2 regions of the Candidatus Contubernalis alkaliaceticus genome follow, and region 2 is predicted to be linked to the other one. Evidence: riboswitches for the same ligand, from Rfam matches in the RefSeq annotation. Region 2 holds a riboswitch; the other holds the start of a gene.
What was found. A riboswitch is a leader RNA that binds a small molecule or an ion and turns the genes downstream of it on or off. The one in region 2 is predicted to bind cyclic di-GMP.
Positions count from the first base shown of each region.

Region 1: it holds a riboswitch for cyclic di-GMP, as region 2 does, so the genes downstream of both, fliF (flagellar basal-body MS-ring/collar protein FliF) here and HUE98_RS16075 (hypothetical protein) in region 2, are expected to answer to the same signal.

Region 1 covers NZ_CP054699.1:1,294,394-1,299,751, reverse strand. The annotation lists gene fliI (flagellar protein export ATPase FliI) at 1-246, opposite strand, end outside; gene HUE98_RS06340 (FliH/SctL family protein) at 212-961, opposite strand; gene fliG (flagellar motor switch protein FliG) at 954-1,964, opposite strand; gene fliF (flagellar basal-body MS-ring/collar protein FliF) at 1,972-3,543, opposite strand; cyclic di-GMP riboswitch class I at 3,617-3,700, opposite strand; gene fliE (flagellar hook-basal body complex protein FliE) at 3,736-4,032, opposite strand; gene flgC (flagellar basal body rod protein FlgC) at 4,050-4,466, opposite strand; gene flgB (flagellar basal body rod protein FlgB) at 4,476-4,892, opposite strand; gene fliS (flagellar export chaperone FliS) at 5,305-5,358, opposite strand, start outside.
Region 2 covers NZ_CP054699.1:3,259,196-3,264,553, forward strand. The annotation lists gene HUE98_RS16065 (adenosylhomocysteinase) at 1-1,035, opposite strand, end outside; gene HUE98_RS16070 (hypothetical protein) at 1,554-2,855, shown strand; gene HUE98_RS16075 (hypothetical protein) at 2,973-3,188, opposite strand; cyclic di-GMP riboswitch class I at 3,254-3,346, opposite strand; gene HUE98_RS16080 (M23 family metallopeptidase) at 3,454-4,659, opposite strand; gene HUE98_RS16085 (S8 family serine peptidase) at 4,706-5,358, opposite strand, start outside.

The sequences.
Region 1 (5,358 bases), 1.6 Mb from region 2:
CCCTTTTAAACCTCCCAGAGGCATAGCCAAGACAGTCTCGTCCTTAAAACCAACCACCTCTAAGGGGACAGATAAAGAACCATTGCACCGCACCTGGCATAACTCCCCCAAAGCAGCTTTTATACCTCTTATCTCTATGGTTAATCCAATCACCTGGCTTACTTTCCCCGCTCTCTTGAGAGTTGAGGTATTTTCTACCAGCCTAAAATATTTATCTAGATTCATCTCTCTGGACAAGATAGGCATTGTCTGCCTCCTTTAAAAGAGCTTCTTTTAGAGCTTTAAAACGCTCATCAAGGAAGGACTCTACTAAGCTGTCCTGAGTAAAAACCCGACAGCTTCCCTGGGGCACATTTTCATCCTGAAGTAGCTTGAACTTCGCTCCTTCCGATATAATATCTTGAAAAAAATCCTTATATTTAGAACAAGTTTTTAGATCATTAGGGTTCACCTTGACCATGATACTTTCCTCCCCGACTACTAAAGCAAGAGCTTCCGCCACTATATCCACAACAAAATTCTTTTCCGTCTCCAATTTTTTATGTATTAAAGCTTCCGCTATCTTCAGGGCCAGTTCCACCACCTGGGATTCCGCTGCTTGAAGCACCATCTCTCTTAACTTAACCGTTTGGGTCAAAACATCCCTGGCATCTTTTAAAATTTTCTCTTCTTTCCTTTGGACAGCCGCCATGCCTTCTGCTTGTCCCGTTTCTAAACCTTTTTTGTATGCAGCTTCCTGTAAAGACTTGGCTTCGCTTTCTGCTTTATTAATTATAGCTTTAACTTCCTGCCGTGCTTCTTCTAGAAGCTGAAAAGACATATTGTCAGGAGAAGGGGCCCCATTCTCCCCTTCATCTTTTTCCTGGCCCGAAGGCTCCACGGGTTTTTCTATCTCTTTTTCCTTTTTTAAGGGTATCTGACATACTCCTGACTCCCTGGGAGCTTTAATTACTTTATTCAATAACTACATCCTCCCCACCCCGAGAAATAATAATTTCCCTGGATTCGTCCAGACGTCTGATAACAGCCACAATCCGCTGTTGAGCTTCTTCCACTTCCCGCAGGCGAACAGGACCCATAAACTCAATATCTTCCTTGAGCATTTCTGCTCCACGTTTGGAAATGTTTTTGAAAATACGAACGCTGACATCTTCGTTCACACCTTTAAGGGCCAGTGCCAGATCTTTGGTATCCACTTCCCGGATAACCCGTTGGATGGAGGAATCATCAAGCCCCACTATATCCTCAAAAACAAACATGCGCTTGCGAATCTCATCAACCAGCTCTGCATTCTGCATTTCCAGTTCTTCTAAAATCAGTTTTTCTGTAGAGCGGTCTACCTGATTTAAAATATCTACCAGAGATGGGATGCCCCCCGCCAAAGTATAATCCTGACCTACCAGGGCAGAAAGACGGGTCTCCAATACATTCTCCACTTCCTTTAAAATCTCTGGGGAGGTTCTTTCCATAACAGCAATACGACGAGCAATGTCAGGCTGCATATCAGAAGGTAATACGGAAAGAACCACAGCTGCCTGTTCTGAGTTTAAATAGGACATAATTAAAGCAATCGTCTGAGGATGTTCACTCCCAATGATATTAGCCAGCTGCCTGGGGTCAGCCTTCCTCACAAAGTCAAAAGGCTTAATCTGAGAATTTTCCTGAAGTTTTTTAATTATTATATTAGCCTTTTGGGTACCTAAAGTTTTTTCTAAAATTTCTCTGGCATAGGTTATTCCGCCATCTAACATATACTGACGGGCTTCTGAAAGGAGAGAAAATTCATCCACCACAAGGCTTATGGTATCTGCAGACACTGAAGTAGTATTAGCTATCTCCATGGTTATGCGTTCAATCTCAGTTTCCGTAAAACCTTTCAAAATTTTAGATGACAAATCAGGCCCAAGAGACATTAATAAAACAGCTACTTTCTCTATCCCCTTAAGCTCGCTCTCCCGTTTCAAAGAAAAATCACCCCTTGTCTTCCGCCATCCAAGTCCTTAGCAGTGAAACCACACCCTCCGGCTGTTTTGCTACATATTCTTTTAGGCGACGCTGTTTTTTTGCTTCTTCTGATAGCTCCGGCATTTTAAGTTCGGGCTCATCTTCTTCCTCTTCTTGCACTTCCCCCTGAGCAGCTGCCATTTGACTGTACATGGCCTTATCCTGAATAATTTCAAAGGATTTTCGAACAACTATTATAATTAACACAAAGAGCAGTATTAATCCTAACGCAATTAGCCCATATTGAATATAGACATTGCGGCGTTCTAACTGAGCCGCTTCTTCCATAGCAATAATAGTCTCTTCTAAGTGAGTGGTATCAAAGTTTATGGAGGCTACACTAATTTGATCTCTCTCCTCAACCATCCCGAGAGCAGTGGCCACCAGATCTTCAATGTCCTCCATCTGCCGGGGAGACAACGTCCCCCGCTGATTATCATATATAATCGAGGCAGAAATGCTCCGAACCTCTCCAGGGGCTTTAACAGTATGAGTAACAACCTCCGATACCTCAAAGTTTTCTATCTCTTCATAATGGGTATAATAGCTTTCCCCAGCTCCTACCTCTCCAAAGGGATAACCCGGGATATTAGATTCCACACCGGCGATTCCTCCCGGAACCATGCCCGTTCCCTCGTACTCTTCTTCACTGGAGTGACGGCTTCTAATGACCGGTTCCCCATATATAATCTCTGTTACTTCCTCTGAGTTAAAATCCAAGTCTGCCGTTACCATGGCCACCACGGTTCCCGCGCCCAGGACCCGCTCCAGCACACTCTGAACTCGATTTTCCATTTCCTTTTCAAAGGCTTTCTTTATCTCCATTTGACTTAAGGTAGCAGAGGCCAAACCTCCTCCAAAGGGTCCACCTTCCTCCTGTAAATGAGAAAGGATATGACCCTGGGTATCAATAACCGTTACATCCTCTGCCTTAAGTTTTTCCACACTGCCCGCTACTAAGTAAACAATACCGTTTACCTGATCTTGGCGAATGGTGCTTAGGGGATTTAATTTTAAAAATATTGAAGCTGTAGGAGCAGAGGTTTCCATTAAAAAAACACTGGGCTCCGGGAGGACCAAATGAACCCGGGCCATTTCTACCCCTTCAATTTGATTTATAGTGCGCTGCAGTTCCCCCTCCAGGGCCCGCTGATAATTAATATTCCGTTCTGCTTCTGTGGTGCCAAGCTTGGTTTGGTCAAAAAGCTCAAATCCAATACCCCCACTATAGAGGCCACCATCACTGCTTAAACGGATCCGCAGCTCGTCCACAGTATCCCGATGTACCAATATGGACCCTCCGGGAGCGACTTCATAAGGAACTGCCATCTCATCTAGACGGGCCAGTACTGAAGAGGAATTCTCGGGGCTAAGCCCCCGAAACAGAACCTCCATCTGAGGAGAGGAGAAATAGCTAATAAACAGAATGAGAGCTAAAGTCAGAGCCCCTAAAAAAACCAATATGCTTATTTTTTTATTCCTGCTCATGTTCTGCCATAGGGCCATATAGGAATTAATACTTTTTTGCTCTTCCTCCAAGAATCCACACCTCAATTCTGCCTTTGCCGCAAGTTCGAAATTTTACAATAAATAACTATTAAAAAAATCCTGTTTCGGCTGCCTGGCGGTCATAGCAAACTGCTTTAGACCCATAGCTTTGCGCATCAGCCTTTCGACTGAATTGCCACTTCGATCAGAATGAAAAACATTTACTATGGTTTTAAACCAGGCTTAAAACTGCATCCGTGACACTTCCTGGTAAGCCTCTATCAGTTTATTGCGAATCTGTACCGTCAACTGCAGGGCCATCTTAGCCTGCTCCGAGGCCAGCATAACCTCATGAACATCTTCAACTTCTCCAAGAACCATCCGGGCTGTTAAGTCATCTGCTTGTACCTGCAGGGAATTAACATCCTGCAGAGCCTGTTGGAGAACCTGTCCAAAGGATTTAGCGTTCTCCACCTGGTCATTTTTTTGAATCCTGGCTGCCGGTTCAGGCATCAACAAATTTATTGGATTTATCCTCATTTTACCTGTACCTCCTTCTAACCACGTCCAATTTCCAGAGCCTTTAAGAACATACTTTTATAGGCGTTAGTAGCTGTAACATTGGCCTCATAAGCCCTGGTGGCAGTAATCATATCCACCATCTCATTTATGACATTTACATTGGGCATGGCCACGTAACCTTCTTCATCTGCATCGGGATGAGTGGGATCATAGTTCAACCGGGGCGGGGTCTCATCCCGAGCAACACCAACTACCCGAACTCCAGCGCTTTTGGTGGGGGCACCATTTAAGGCCTGGGTAAGCGCTTCAGAAAAAATGGCCGACTGCCTTCTGTAAGGGCCTCCTTCAGCCGTCCTGGTAGTATTTATATTGGCCAGATTGTTGGCGATCAAATCCAGGCGAAAACGCTCCGCGGTCATTCCACTGGCACTAACACTCAAGGCATGAAACATCTTCACTTCTTACCGCCTCCCATCATTAATAACATACCGTAACATACCTAACTTTCCATCTATCGATTGAGACAGGGCATTATAGTAGAGCTGATTCATGGTTAGCTCTGCCATTTCCCGGTCCACATCCACGTTGTTGCCGTCACTTCGCATGCGGGTGGCAGTATCCTTCTCCACCCGAGGGTTAACGTCTTTTGTGTTAGAAGCACCGCCACCCATATGGCCGGGCCTGGTAACCGCCAACCCGGCACCCGCCTTTTTGTAAGCCTGTGCCAGGTGGTCTTGAAAAACCACTTGGGAACGCTTAAAATAAGGAGTATTAACATTGGCGATGTTGTTGGCAGACACCTTCTGACTTAGTGACGCTGCACCTAAACCTTTTTGCAGCAGGGTAAGCACATCCCCTGAAAAGATTGAGTTTGCCAAACTAAACCCTCCTTTATCCTTGTTGAAAGGGTTAAACTATTAGTAAAATATCTCAAGATGACATAATGTTTCCTATTTAAGGAATATTTCGTTGAAAATATACAAAATCCTGCATAATAATTAGAAAAGATAAGAAATATTTTTCTTTAAATACATACTTAATTTGCGGTATTGCAAATTATTTCTAAAATGCGACAAAAAAAGACAGTTTGGGGCTGTCTTTTTAGAGTAAATATTCAATTCTTACCGTCTATCTTTAGTGCTTACATTAAAGCGAAAGGCTGTTCACTTTGAAGTACACCCCTAAGCCATGGGGACGGTTCCATGGTCCAGGCCTTCGGGCCTCAGCTCTTGCCATGGTGACGCTGCAACCGTCCCCATGGCACCGCTTATCTGCCGGTTTTCGCTTTCGTTAATTATTATTAAGGATGGCCTCTTTCCAGGTATCCCTCAGGCTTTCCAGCAT
Region 2 (5,358 bases):
AATCTCCACCGGATGGCCATCCCCGGAAGCTAGATTTACCAATCTCCCTTCGGCAATGAGAAATACCCGCTTCCCCCCGGGCAGTGTATACTCCATCACATTTTTACGCACTTCTCTTTTCTCCACCGCATACTTTTCCAAAGCCTCAAAATCAACCTCTACATTAAAATGGCCGGCATTGGTCAAGATGGCCCCTTCCTTCAACAGGTCAAAATGCTCCCTGCTAATTACTTCACAACAGCCGGTTACAGTAACATGAATATCCCCCAGGGGACAGGCATCCTTCATGGGCATAACCTGAAAACCATCCATCACCGCTTCAATGGCTTTTAAAGGGTCTATCTCCGTTACAATGACATCGGCACCCAACCCCTTTGCCTTACTGGCCACGCCTTTACCGCACCAACCATATCCTGCCACCACTACAGTCTTCCCGGCTACCAGCAAATTGGTAGTCTGCATAATACCCGTCCAAACAGACTGCCCGGTGCCATATCGATTATCAAACAGATACTTGCTCATGGCATCATTGACCGAAATCATAGGGAATTTCAAATGGCCGGCTTTATCCCTGGCCTTCATACGTATAACCCCGGTAGTAGTTTCCTCACATCCCCCTATAACCTGGGGTATATATTCCGGATATCTTTCGTGAATCATGTGAATAACATCCCCGCCATCGTCCAATATAATGTTGGGCTCAGCTTTGATTAATTCCTCTAAAAAATGTAGATATTCATCCTCACTACAGCCGTACTTTGCAAATACAGCTACTCCCCTCCGGGCGATGGCCTGGGCTACATCGTCCTGGGTAGATAAAGGATTACTGCCGGCCAAAAAAACTTCTGCACCTCCAGACTGGAGGACTTCACAAAGACGGGCAGTCTTAGCCTCCAAATGGATACATACCGCAATTTTAATTCCTTTAAAGGGTTTTTCCCTCAAAAAACGTTCCTCAATCACCTGTAAAACCGGCATATGCTTACCTGCCCAATTAAGCTTTTGATCCCCTGTAGTTAACACCAGTTCCTTCATTGTTTACCTTCATCCTTGCATAATATATTTAGGTTTTTTAGGTTACCTATAAACCTTGTTATCCCTTTAGAGTTTTCCCAAACTTACCGTAAAAAGAGAGATATGGGCTTAATCATGTAATCTTCCCTATGAGATGTATCATATACCGCTATCTACCTTTAGCCATCTATCCTTTTACTATAATTAAAGAGTTTTGAATCATTACAATTATTTTATACCAATTGGTGATTTATGGCTATATTCTTCTGTGTATTATTTCTGTTTGGAAGTTGGATAGCAGACAATTTTAATAATTTGTTCAGAGATAATCAGGTATTCATAGAGGAAATATTTGAAAACTTGTAGAACAGTAATAAAGAAATCCATCATGTCTACAATCCTGACATTATCTATTCATAGTTTTTAACTTCTTCTTCCATAAGTATTAGCTGATAAATTCAAAAAGCCCTTATTTATGTTTATCAAAAAAAGGCCTGAAGAAGTACAAGAAGAGCGGCAAAAATAAAAAGGAGAAAGAAATGACCCCCAAAATTTTAGAAAGAAAAAATAAGTTTACTGCAAAAAGATGTTTTTGCTTTGCCTTGACTTTATGTCTCTTAGTTTTAGCCGGGACCTATATATTGGGCTGTAGGAGTCTTACGGAAATAGTATACATCGATTCTGACGGCATTCACGGCCCCCAGGACAAACGGGAAAAAATAGAGGGAGACCTGACCATCAAGGCAGCAGATGTAACCCTTAGGAATACAGATATTACCGGGAATCTCTACCTGTCGGCAAAAACAGCAGGAGAAAGTTTGATTCTGCAAAATGTTAACGTTTCCGGTGTTCTGGCCATTACAGGCAGCGTGAAAAATTTAGTATTAGAGGACTCTTTCATTGATAGGCTGTATCTCAACGCCCGGGAAGGAAGTACAAATATACAGGCTCGGGGCAGCACTTATGTTAAGGTAACCACCTTGGGAAGTGGGGCAACGCTTACAGAGGATAATCTAACTACAGAAACCGGCATAGGTTTCAGCAACTTAATAGCAGCTACCAGTGAAAAAATAGAAACAGCAGCTGATTGTAATAGTATTTCTATAAAAAATAAAAACGCAAACTTAATTGTTTCAAGGGGAATGATAATACTTTTAAAAATAGAGGAGCATACAGAAGGTGCCTTTGTTAGTCTCCTGGAGCAGGCTGCAGTAGAAAGGCTTATTATTAATTCCAAGGCTGAAATAACAGGAAATGGGACTGTTAATCTGGCTATCATTAATGTAAACGGAGTTACCCTGGAACATCCTCCTATAAGTCATCATCAAGCAGAGGGAGTCCAGGTTGCTATACCCATTCAGAAACCTGCTTCTCCTATTAATTTCAAGTCCAGTTATAACAGCACCGATGAAAACGTATATTTGAGCTGGGAAAGAGGCGGTGAAACATCACCCCGTTACTACCTTTTCCGTTCCCATGAACAAGGCAAAAAACGTTTAATAAAAATTCTTTCAGGCCTTGAGTATCTAGACGAACACAATTTTATTGCTGCCAGCACCTATACGTATACCCTTATCGTTTTTAACGGCAAGGGTGTCTATTCCTCCCCGGTTACCACCAGCGTCAATATTCCGGAACCTGAACCAGAGCCTGAACCGGAGCCGGAACCTGAACCAGAGCCGGAACCAAGGCCTGCCCCAAGGCCGGAGCCGCAACCGGAGCCGCAACCTGAACCACAACCGGAACCTGAGCCGGAGCCGGAACCACCAGGGCCGGAACCGGAACCTGAGCCGGAGCCGGAACCACCAGGGCCGGAACCACCGGGATCGGGGCCGGGATAAAAAAATCAATACCGCCAAAGAAGTCAGCAGCCCTACGGGCTGCTGACTTCTTAATTTAGGGAAGGCTCTGCTTTTTCTGTAAGCTTCGTGTCATCAGCCCAAAAATGTTTTTTAAAATTATTCTGAATTAATCACACCCATGCACTTTTGGGCAAAATCTATGTAATAATTTAAAATATCTTTTACTTTTTGATGTTCCTCAACACTCATGCCTCTTAAATCTGTGCTGCCAAAATGACTCATAAGCATCTTGTTTATTCTTCTTCCACTGTAACCAAAGCTCTGCAAAACTCCAATCAATTCCTCCACAGAAAGGTTATTATTATGGGCCAAAACAATCATCCTCCCCAACTCAAAGATCAAATTAAAATAAAAAGCCAGGCTCCAATATATTAATTTTTGGCAGCCTGGCAGTCATCCCCCGATTACTTCGAGGCTATAGACCCATAGCTTTGCGTCACCATCTTTCAATGGTTTTGCCCTTATCTATTTGTATTCATTTTCTTATAGATTATTATTCCATCTTAACAATAGATTTCCCTTTAAATACCTTTTAATTTTTTTATAAATATTGCAAAAAAAGTAAACCCCTTTACAGTTAAGGCGAATATTTAATTGTCAGGTCCTTTGCTTCCGTAGGGTCAATTAAATCAGCTCTTCGCAGGTAGTTGCGCATAAGAACATACCAGTATTCAGTGGAATTAGATACTTGAGTAAGTGGACCGGTAACAACTTGATTGTTTTTATCAAATCCTAAATAAATTTCTAAGTGCAGCATGGAAAGCCCATCGAGATTATTAGGAATAATACATCCAATTAAATCTCCCTGCTTAACAGCAGTCCCTATATTAACTTGAGGATTGATTTCACCATAACGAATAACGGTACCGTCAGTGTTTTTTACCTCCACCGCCTGGGTACCAGCATAAAAATTATAAATGTTGATAACTGTACCATCAGTCATAGCTATTACCTGTGTGCCCGGATCTGCTATAAAATCTATTCCGGCATGCGCGCTGTTTCCCCTGGGGGCGCCAAACTGCCTTCCCCCAATGGTAGGATCATGCCTCATGTCCCAACCATTTTTAAGAGGATGAATCCATGTGCTTTTTCTGCTTTCCCAGAAATGAGGATCTGTTCCCGGGCTCTCTTCTGCTGGAAGAGTAAAAGGCCTGTAGGCTCCGTAATAAGTTATTAAGCCACCGGCCATATCTATGGCATGTACAACAATTTCGTAATCTCCATTATCCAGGGGCTTAATGAAAGACGGAGAAACCTGATACGGATTAGAGGCGTTCAGTTCATTATAATTATTATCCCCAACTTTTCTGTACTGAAGGGCGTAGATTACATGGGTGCCCCCCTGGGGCACAGCGGTAACATGAACTGCATTGCCCTCAGCATGAATTTCCATGTTCAAACCTGTTAATAAATTAATGGCAGAATGGTCTGTATTCCCAAATACACAGTAACATCCTATGTAACCCTGTTCTGATACCCCATGAACTACAATTTCGTAAAGCTCTCCATCTCGGGCACCTCCCCAGGTAAAAATGGGTTCGGAGGAAAAGTCTCTTATGATAGTATAGTCCTCCCCGGTACCCATAATCCTCATGTCAAACCGGTAACTAAAATTGTTGGCCCCTGCTGAATCTGCTGTTAACTGTAATGTATTTGCATTGATTCGCTCCACTCCAAGGCTGACCTTCAGTTCCCCTGTTTGTGCAGTTACAGGCACCAGCGTCCACAGAATCATAACGATTAATACTGATGTTGTAATTTTCTTACTATAATCCTTTTTCATAGTAAATATTTACCTCTTCTCCTGGTCCCTATGACTTCGTTATGCTTTAAGGAGCAGCATGAATAAAGGGAGTGTAAGCTCCATAATAAATCAATGAGCCTTCAGCCACATCAATTCCATGAACCACAATCTCATATTCACCGTATTCCAGATCTCTTATAAAACTAGGGGAAGCCTGATAGGGATTAGATGAGTCCAAAATACTATAATCACCGCCCATTTCCCTAAATTGAAGGGCATAAATTAAATTGGTACCCCCCTGGGGCAAAGCGGTAATATGTACTTTATCCCCCACAGAATGAACCTGCATATTTATGCCCTGAAAAGTATCCCCCGGCAAAGGCACAGTGTTTCCAAAAACCACATAGCATCCGGAATAGGCCAGGCCGGATAACCCATGAACGACGATCTCATAAATAACACCGTCCTGAGCACCTTCCCAGGTAAAATTATTTTCTGTAGAGTAATCTCTTATCATCCTGTAACCACCACCGCTGTCCATTTCTCTTACATCAAAACGATAGAGAGTATTCCCTGCAGACGAGCCTGCGGTCAGCTGCAGCGTGGTGGCATTAACCCTATGGACACCCAGGGTGACATTAAATTCTGTAACAGTAACATCACAGGTAGACCAAATTTCAGAATTAGCTGCACTAACAGCTTTTATTACAGCTGTACCTTTGGATACCGCTGTTACCC